DNA from 3 places in the Xenorhabdus santafensis genome. Region 1 is predicted to be linked to each of the others. Evidence: predicted binding sites of a transcription regulator. Region 1 holds the regulator's gene; each other region holds the start of a gene.

The links. The regulator sigma-54, encoded in region 1, starts transcription at its own class of promoters, with help from an activator protein. The targets are predictions, from matches to a motif close to GTTGGCACANNTTTCGCTNT.
Region 2: glnA (glutamate--ammonia ligase) is a predicted target of sigma-54. The motif match lies at 1,352-1,371, and genes of this name have one in related genera.
Region 3: glnK (P-II family nitrogen regulator) is a predicted target of sigma-54. The motif match lies at 1,251-1,270, and genes of this name have one in related genera.

The regions. Positions count from the first base shown of each region.
Region 1 covers NZ_VCDN01000060.1:35,375-38,662, reverse strand. The annotation lists gene rapZ (RNase adapter RapZ) at 1-159, opposite strand, end outside; gene ptsN (PTS IIA-like nitrogen regulatory protein PtsN) at 245-712, opposite strand; gene hpf (ribosome hibernation promoting factor) at 846-1,133, opposite strand; gene rpoN (RNA polymerase factor sigma-54) at 1,157-2,596, opposite strand; gene lptB (LPS export ABC transporter ATP-binding protein) at 2,665-3,288, opposite strand, start outside.
Region 2 covers NZ_VCDN01000011.1:113,620-116,907, forward strand. The annotation lists gene glnA (glutamate--ammonia ligase) at 1-1,232, opposite strand, end outside; gene FE392_RS02220 (hypothetical protein) at 1,743-2,963, opposite strand; gene FE392_RS02225 (hypothetical protein) at 3,147-3,288, opposite strand, start outside.
Region 3 covers NZ_VCDN01000044.1:42,743-46,030, forward strand. The annotation lists gene FE392_RS11525 (SmdB family multidrug efflux ABC transporter permease/ATP-binding protein) at 1-1,151, shown strand, start outside; gene glnK (P-II family nitrogen regulator) at 1,322-1,660, shown strand; gene amtB (ammonium transporter AmtB) at 1,675-2,955, shown strand; gene tesB (acyl-CoA thioesterase II) at 3,111-3,288, opposite strand, start outside.

The DNA of each region.
Region 1 (3,288 bases):
CACCGCCGCCGAAATATCACGTTCAGCCAACGTACTTGCCAGTTCTGGCAGCAATACGACCGGCAGATTATCTACGCAATAGAAGCCCATATCTTCCAGTGCGCGTAGGGCGACAGATTTTCCTGAACCTGAGCGACCACTGACTATCATCAGCACCATGAGGTGACTCCCTAAATGTTTATAATTGTATTATACCTGCCGTATTTCAAACCGCAGCTTGAAATCCCTTAAGTATAACTTTTTATTATTCAGTAATAATTTTATATAGCTCTTCATCACTCTGAGCTGAGCGCAGGCGGCGGCAGAGATTTTTATCTGCAAGGCGCTTTGCTATTAATGATAGTGAGTGTAAATGGGTTTGGCACTGGTCTGATGGCACCAATAAAGCGAAAAGCAAGTCAACAGGTTGATTATCAATAGCATCAAAGGTAATAGGTTGCTCCAGATGCAAAAACACGCCGACGGCATTATCTGAACATTCTTTATCGAGTTTGCCGTGGGGAATGGCAATTCCGTTTCCAATACCGGTCGTGCCCACTTTTTCGCGGGTCAGGATGGCTTCGAAAACGACATTTTCCGGTAATCCAAGCTGTTTGGATGCCAGTTCACTGATAATCTCTAAAGCCCGTTTTTTACTCGAACAAGGTACGTTGTTGCGTGTACATTCGGGTGAAAGTACTGAGCTTAGTGGTAAATCTGTTTCGTTGTTCATTTCTTTATTCACTTAGAGCCTGAAAATACCAGATGCCGGATTGTGGGACATCTGGTATTGATACACTGGGCTATAGTAGGAGCTACAGATAGAACAGTGGCTATTTTATGACGGCCCCGTTGCCTGAAAGCGGTTAATGTTGTCTCAATTTACTTTTATGTTTGGTCAATTGACGCGCAAGTTTATCTGCCAGCGCATCAATTGCCGCATACATATCTTCATGTTCTGCGGTTGCATGCAACTCACCTCCGTTAATGTGCACGGTGGCTTCGGCGATTTGACTCACTTTTTCCACTCGGAGGATGACCTGAATAAGGTTAATCTTATCGAAATATTGATCCAGTTTTCCGCATTTTGCTTGCACAATATTGCGTAGTGCATCTGTGATTTCAAGATTGTGGCCTGTTACATTGAGTTGCATAGTGTTTTCCTTCTCTGAGTTGCTCAAACCAGCGTTTTGCGTTGGTTTGAAGGAGGGATGGATAACGACTCTCTATATTTTGCGACAGTCCGGCGCGCCACTTGAATGCCCTGTTCCGCCAGTATACTGGTCAATTTGCTGTCACTCAGGGGCTTGGCCGGGTTTTCTGCCGCGACAAGTTTTTTCACCAAGGCACGTATTGCGGTTGAAGAGGCTTCACCTCCGCTGTCAGTGCTGACGTGACTGGAGAAAAAATATTTCAATTCAAAAATCCCGCGTGGGCTATACAGGTATTTCTGTGTCGTCACGCGCGAAATGGTGGATTCATGCATGTCAATCTGGTAGGCAATATCGGCCAGTACCAGCGGTTTCATGTGTTCTGCACCATATTCAAAAAAATCTTGTTGCCGCTCAACAATGCAGCCAGCAACTTTCAGCAATGTTTCATTGCGGCTTTCGAGGCTTTTTATCAGCCACTTGGCTTCCTGCAAATTATTGCGAATAAACAGGCTGTCACTTTCATTATGGGTCTGTTGCCCCAATGCTGCATAATGTTGATTGATGCGCAGACGGGGAATGCTATCGGTATTTAACCTGACTTGCCAACTTTCATTTTCTTTCTGTACCAATACGTCCGGGATTACATATTCGGATTCACCCGTATTGATCATTAACCCCGGTTTCGGTTCCAGTGATTGGATGATATCAATCGCACCTTTAAGAGTACTTTCTTTTAATTTACTTTGACGCAATAAATTACGAAAGTCTCGATTACCCAGCAGTTCAAGGTAGTTAGCGGCAATCAGCTTGGCTTCGTTGAGATGAGTTGTCTCAGGCGGAAGCATTGCCATTTGGATCAGCAGGCATTCACGCAGGTCACGCGCCGCAACGCCGATTGGATCAAAATGCTGTATGCGTTTGATAACGGCTTCGACTTCTTCCAATGTGAGTTCATCATCACCAATACTGGCAAGGATCTCTTCGGCGGAAACTGTCAGATAGCCGCTATCATCAATGGCGTCAATTATTGATGTGGCGATTGCGGCATCTGTTTCGGTGAAGGGGGTCAATTCTGCCTGCCATGTCAGGTAATCTTGCAGGGTTTGGGTGGTTTCTCCCTGATAAACTGGAAAGTCATCAGCGTAGTAATCACTGTGCGACCCCGAAGGTATGCCGGCGCTGTAAATTTCATCCCAGCTGGTATCCAAGGGCAGCTCTTTCGGCATCTCTTGCTGTTCAAGCGCTTCCCGGGTATCCATCACTTCAGCTTCATTCTCAGGAAGGCTCTGGGTTTCTACTTCGCTATGCTGCTCATCCTGTTCAAGTAATGGATTGGTTTCCAATGCCTGTTGGATCTCCTGCTGAAGTTCGAGCGTGGAAAGTTGCAACAAACGGATAGCTTGCTGGAGCTGGGGTGTCATCGTTAATTGCTGACTGAGCCTGAGTTGCAAACTTTGCTTCATAGCGTTACCACTTCTCCTTTATCTGGCTTGAATGATCCCTGAAAGTGCGCCTGACAGATAAATCAAGATTAAAGACGGAAACCTTCTCCCAAGTAAACGCGTTTGACCTGTTCGTTATTCAGTATTTCATCAGGTGTGCCGTGAGCAATCAAGTGACCTTGGCTGACGATATAGGCATGTTCACAAACATCCAGTGTTTCGCGGACATTGTGGTCAGTAATCAATACTCCCAGCCCAGAATCCCGTAGGTGTTGGATGATTTTTTTAATATCCAGAACGGAAATGGGATCTACGCCCGCAAAAGGCTCATCCAGCAGGATGAATTTTGGATTGGCAGCCAGCGCACGGGCGATTTCCACACGGCGGCGCTCACCACCGGAAAGCGATTGCCCAAGGTTATCACGCAGGTGAGCGATGTGAAATTCTTCCATCAGCTCTTCGGCACGTTCCTTTCTTTGTTCATGATTGAGATCTTTGCGGATCTCTAGAATCGCCATCAAATTGTCGAATACGCTCAGGCGGCGGAAAATAGAGGCTTCCTGTGGCAGATAGCCGATTCCGCGGCGGGCACGTTCGTGCAGTGGCAGCAGGCTGATGTCTTCTCCATCAATGGTGATAGAGCCTGCATCACGTGGAACGATGCCCACCACCATGTAGAAAGTGGTGGTTTTGCCTGCCCCGTTGGGGCCGAG
Region 2 (3,288 bases), on a different contig from region 1:
ACGGTTGGGATCTCTTGTGCTTCTTCTGCCGGTAAATCATACAAGTTCTTATCCATGGCATCGCCCGGATGGATTTTGTTGATAATACCGTCAAGCCCTGCCATCAACAGTGCGGAGAACGCCAAATAAGGGTTCGCAGCCGGATCAGGGAAGCGGACTTCAATACGGCGGGCTTTCGTACTGGCGACAACCGGAATGCGGATAGAGGCTGAACGGTTGCGGGCAGAGTAAGCCAGCATGACAGGCGCTTCAAAACCAGGCACCAGACGTTTGTATGAGTTGGTGGTTGGGTTAGTGAAAGCATTCAATGCACGGGCATGCTTAATAATGCCGCCGATATAGTACAGGGCCGTTTCAGACAGGCCGCCGTATTTGTCGCCGGCAAACAGGTTTGTGCCATTTTTAGACAGAGACATGTGGCAGTGCATGCCGGAGCCATTATCGCCAACCAGCGGTTTTGGCATAAAGGTGGCAGTTTTGCCAAATTTATGGGCAACGTTATGAACCACATACTTATAAATCTGAGTTTCATCCGCTTTTTTGGTCATGGTATTAAAGCGGGTAGCCACTTCATTTTGCCCGGCGGTTGCGACTTCGTGGTGATGTGCTTCAACCACCAACCCCATTTCTTCCATGGTCAGACACATTGCTGAACGCAGATCTTGGGAAGAATCTACTGGCGGAACCGGGAAGTAACCCCCTTTGATGCCGGGACGATGGCCTTTATTGCCGCCTTCATAACGTGTTCCGCTGTTCCATGCGGCTTCGGTATCATCAATATGGTAATACGAGCCGGAAATAGAAGTACCGAAGCGGATGTCATCAAACAGGAAAAATTCAGGTTCTGGGCCGAATAAAACCGTATCGGCGATATCACTGGCCCGCAGAAAATCTTCTGCGCGTTTAGCAATGGAGCGGGGATCGCGGGTATAGCCCTGCATTGTGCCCGGCTCCAGAATATCGCAGCGCAGAATAAGCGTGGTCACGTCGAAGAAAGGATCAAGCATAGCCGTGCTTGGATCCGGCATCAGTACCATGTCAGATTCATTGATGCCTTTCCAGCCACCGATAGATGAACCGTCAAACATTTTGCCATCTTCGAAGAAATCTTCATCAACTTGATGGGCAGGTATGGTGATATGTTGTTCTTTACCTTTGGTATCAGTAAAACGTAAGTCAATAAACTTCACCTGATGTTCTTCAATCATGGATAAAACATGTTCAACGGACATACTGAGTTCTCCTGGTTTGCATCAGCCGGATAAAACGGGGCAAAAAATTTACTGTTTTATTCTGGGCTACTGTATATCTCTGTACAGTCAATTTTTACGAGATTTCTATTGCAAAAAGAAATGCGAAAAGTGTGCCAACTTTTTAAAAGCCTTTAAGATCAGCACGTACAACCTAGATGGATCGAAAAATAAACAGATGAAAAAACGATTTTAACGGCGCTTGCACCAAATTGGAGAGCGTCAAGTTTATAGTTGCATCATTATGGTGCAATAGGGCGTATCATTAGGATAACAGCGCGTTTTTTAGACGCATTTTCTGGAATAAAAATAAAGTGCGTAATTTGGGGGATTCAAATAGGGAGTGTCTGTAACTTGTTTATTTACCAAAATGCTGTAAATCCCCGTCACTTAGACGGGGATAAATTCACTTTTCTGCACCTATGTTTTTATCTGAATGCAGAAAATTTCTATAGATAGTTAATCCCTTAGTTACCTTAATTTAAATCATTATTAAGGGTAAGTATCTATATAACCCTGCCAAATGTTTCCATAAACAACATCAGGATCAAGATCATTTCCTATTTGATAATCAAAGAAAATTAGTCCGTCATTACCATCTTGATAACCCAGATTATTATTTAAAAGATTATAGGGGATGGAAATTGTTAATGTAGCTGTCTTCCCTCCTTCATCATCGGGATTAGTTGGTACTCGACCTGTAAAAGACGTTATGAACGTTCTGGTGCTGGAAGTAATGTATAAATTTAATTTAATTTCAGTACCAAAAGGCACTTTACTTGTGTCAGTGGGATCATTGGTTCCCGTTACCTTGACAAATAACCCTGGATCATCTGTTGTGGCTGTAAGTATAGCATCGTCATTAATTATACTATATTGATCCATAGGGCCACGACCAGACGAATTGTAAACTGTGCATGCTTCATAGGTTCTAATGACATCTGTCCAAGGCTTATTTGGCCTGCCTTTATAAGTGAAGGTTAATGGCCTGGATTTATAATTATCTATACTTCCTATTTCTTTGATGACTACAAAACTTAAATGTAATAATTTATTTTCATTAAATATGATATAAGGTAGTTCAAAATAACTTTGTAAATCACTCCCTTGTAATATTTTAATAACTTTCTTAGTATATTCTTTGTTTACAAAAAATAGAATGGAATCTCCACTTTTAGGATTATCATAACTAATTTTTACATAAAATTTACTTGATCCATCCGATTTTAAACCAAGTCCCAAAAGATTTAATATTTGTGGTTCAGGATATTTTTCTTCAAGCTCATCTAAATTTTTATCAACAATATATATTGTATGCATTGCAGCAATGGGGTCTGTCAATCCTAATATTTGTGCAAATAAATTAAGTTTTGAACCTACTGATTTTATGGGATGAACAAAAAATAGAATATTGCCACTTTCATTTGTTTCAACAATAAAACCTTTGTATTGCCCTTGTGGTTGTATTTTTATTTTTGTTGTATTATCGCGATCATATATTGTCACTGCATCAAATTGCAATTCATCCAGTGATGATACAAATATTTTTGCCTTTCTTAATGGAGTTCCATATTTGTCTCTCACAGTGGTTGTAACTTTAGTATATATATTTTTAGGATAAGTCCCAGATGCTAAAGGGATTGCTAGAAAAGGGGAATCGATATCTAATCTTAACGTTTTTAGGTCTATATCATCTACCGTATAGTTATTCATATTTTCCTCATTTGTCTATAGATGATAAAAATATAATGTCGATGTTTTTTAACTAAAGTGTTAATGTCGTTATGTTAGGAATTTTCTGTATATACTTTGATGCTTATGATGCGTTTTTTTCATTCAGGCTATCATTTAGATGATAGCCTGGATATATCAATACATTTTTATCGGTAATTGATCTTATTGTTGGGTTTCAATCTCAGCTGACCATACCTTGCTATGCATTATCTTTCCATTATATGAGAAAGTATAATCTAACTGGATAGTTCCAGCGCGGTTACTATAAGCTGCTATATTCTCTAAATCCGCAAGAGGAATATTA
Region 3 (3,288 bases), on a different contig from region 1:
ATGGTTTTAATGAAGTTATAAATGGAATGGCCGTAATCCAGCAATTCCGTCAGCAAGCCCGTGTTGGTGAAAAAATGTTGGCAGTCAATCGGGCGCATTATCAATCCCGTATGCAGGCGCTGCGGTTAGATGGGGTTTTATTAAGGCCGTTATTGAGTTTCTTTTCTACCGCAATATTGTGTGGTTTGCTTTTATTGTTTGGAATCGAGGGAACGGAAGTTATTGGTATTGGTGTTCTTTATGCCTTTATCAACTATCTGGGGCGATTAAATGAACCTCTGATTGAGCTGACTGCGCAGCAATCTTTATTGCAGCAAGCTGTGGTTTCAGGTGAGCGAGTTTTTGAGCTGATGGATAGCCCACAGCAACAATACGGTAATGATCAACACGCATTGGCAAGTGGTCAGATTGATGTTGAAAACCTGAACTTTTCTTATAGGAAGGACAAACGAGTCTTGAGTGATATCAACCTGCATGTTCCTTCATGTGGATTTATCGCCTTGGTTGGGCATACAGGAAGTGGGAAAAGTACCTTGGCTAATTTAATCATGGGCTATTATCCATGGCAGGATGGCGAAATTTATCTTGATGGGCGCCCGGTATCTTCACTTTCTCATGCTGTATTGCGAAATGGTGTGGCTATGGTACAGCAGGATCCTGTCGTTTTAGCCGCTTCATTTTTTGACAATATTACCTTGGGGCGGGATATCAGTGAGGAGAAAATCTGGGAAGTGCTGGAATTGGTTCAACTAACGGAATTTATCCGTAATTTACCTGAAGGCTTGAATTCCAGACTTGGTGAACAAGGCAATACGCTTTCCGCAGGGCAAAAACAGCTTTTGGCAATGGCTCGGGTTTTAGTGCAGTCGCCACAGATCCTTATTCTAGATGAAGCAACCGCAAATATTGATTCGGGAACTGAGCAGTCAGTCCAAAAAGCGTTGAATATGATCCGCAAACAAACAACATTAGTCGTTATTGCCCACCGGCTTTCAACTATCGTTGAGGCGGATTCCATATTGGTGCTGCATCGTGGTGCAATTGTAGAGCAAGGGCAGCATCAACAATTATTAGCAAGACGTGGACGTTACCATCAAATGTACCAACTCCAGCAGGTTGGAGAGACATTGAATGAACCTGTGCACATTTAGAGTGCATATAGGGGGTAGCGGCTGTTCGCTGCTCCCTTTTTTATCCTTCCTTACTGACACCCCTTTAAATAACCGTCTGATTAAAAGCCATTTTTAATTTTTGGCATATCCTTTGCAATATACCCCTAGTAAATAGCTTTTGTGTGAACACAGTGAAAGACGGGGGAAATATGAAACTAATCACTATCATCATAAAGCCATTTAAGTTGGAAGAAGTAAGAGAGGCTCTGGCTGAAATAGGCATACAAGGGATGACTATGTCGGAAGTAAAGGGCTTCGGGCGCCAAAAAGGCCATTCTGAGCTTTATCGGGGAGCTGAATATAACGTCAGTTTTTTGCCCAAGGTTAAGATTGATATTGCCATTAATGACGAGCGAGTTGAAGAAGTGGTCAATATTGTTCAACAAACTGCCTTTACGGGAAAAATGGGGGATGGGAAGATTTTTATCTTTGAATTACAGCAGGCTATCCGGATCAGAACCGGTGAAATAAACGAAGCCGCCCTCTAAGGGGAGAATGAAAAATGAAAAAACAATTTTTATTCATAATTGGTATTGTGGCCAGTTTACCTTCATTCGCCTTTGCTGCGGGAAAAAACTTCGATAAGGCAGATACAGTATTTATGCTGGTAAATACTGTACTGGTTCTTTTTATGACAATTCCCGGAATAGCTCTGTTTTATGGTGGATTGTTGCGACGTAAAAATGTTTTGTCACTGATGTCACAAGTACTTGTCAGCTTTTCTCTGGTTTATGTACTTTGGGTTATTTATGGTTACAGCATGACTTTTGAGGCCGGTAACCGTTTTTGGGGTGGATTAGGCCAATTTATGCTGAAAAACATCACTATTAATGATTTAAGTGGCAGTTTCTACCAGTTAATACATGTTGTTTTCCAGGGCGCATTTGCCTGTATTACTGTCGCCTTAGTGGTTGGAGCCTTGTGTGAAAGGATCCGTTTTTCAGCATTGTTGATTTTTAGCGTACTGTGGCTGACTGCATCTTATATCCCCATGGCGCACATGGTATGGGGAGGCGGCTGGCTTGCCAAGGATGGTTCTTTGGATTTTGCTGGTGGAACTGTTGTGCATATTAATGCGGCAGCGGCAGGTTTAGTTGGGGCATATTTACTTGGAAAACGCTCAGGCTTTGGGCGAGAGGCTTTTAAACCCCATAGTTTGCCGATGACGTTCATTGGTACGGCCATCCTATATATCGGCTGGTTTGGTTTTAATGTGGGATCGGCTGGGGCTGTAAATGCGATTTCGGCATTGACGCTGGTAACTACAGTAATAGCCACAGCAGGAGCCGTGTTATCGTGGGTTTTCTCCGAATGGCTTTTCCGTCAAAAACCCTCTCTTTTAGGTGCGTGCTCTGGGTGTATTTCAGGTTTGGTGGCAATCACACCGGCTGCGGCAACAGTGGGCATTGGTGGGGCTTTAGCTATAGGGTTGATTGCCGGAGTTGCGGGCTTATGGGGAGTGGTGATATTAAAGCGCTGGCTACGTGTCGATGATGTCTGTGATGTATTTGGTGTGCATGGCGTATGTGGCATTGTGGGGTGTCTTTTGACGGGGATTTTTACGGCGGCTGATTTAGGCGGGACTGGCTTTGCTGAAGGCATGACCATGCTGAAACAGTTAGAAATGCAAATTATCAGTATATTAGTCTGTATCGTCTGGTCATCTGTGGCAGCGTATATTTCATTTAAGATTGCGGATAAATTGGTTGGTTTGCGTATTAGTGTTGAGTCAGAAAGAGAAGGATTAGATATTACTTCGCATGGTGAAAGTGCTTATAACTGATATAGCTCCCATTTTCACCATTGCAGCCGTATGAGATGAAAGTACTTTTTCTGGTTGTTGTACCGTAATAACAGGCAAAGGTTATATAACCACCAGTGGTCAAATGCTGGCTTAATTGTGTTCGCTGTTGTTATTACGGTACGTAATGCCTCACATTACAGTTTGCGAATGACCCCTTCCTGAACAGCAGAAGCGATGAGTAAGCCTTCTCGGTTGTAGATTTGCCCACGAACGAAACCACGAGCGCCTGATGCCGATGGGCTTTCGATGGCATAGAGTAGCCAGTCATTCATATCGAAAGGGCGGTGGAACCACATTGAGTGATCAATTGTC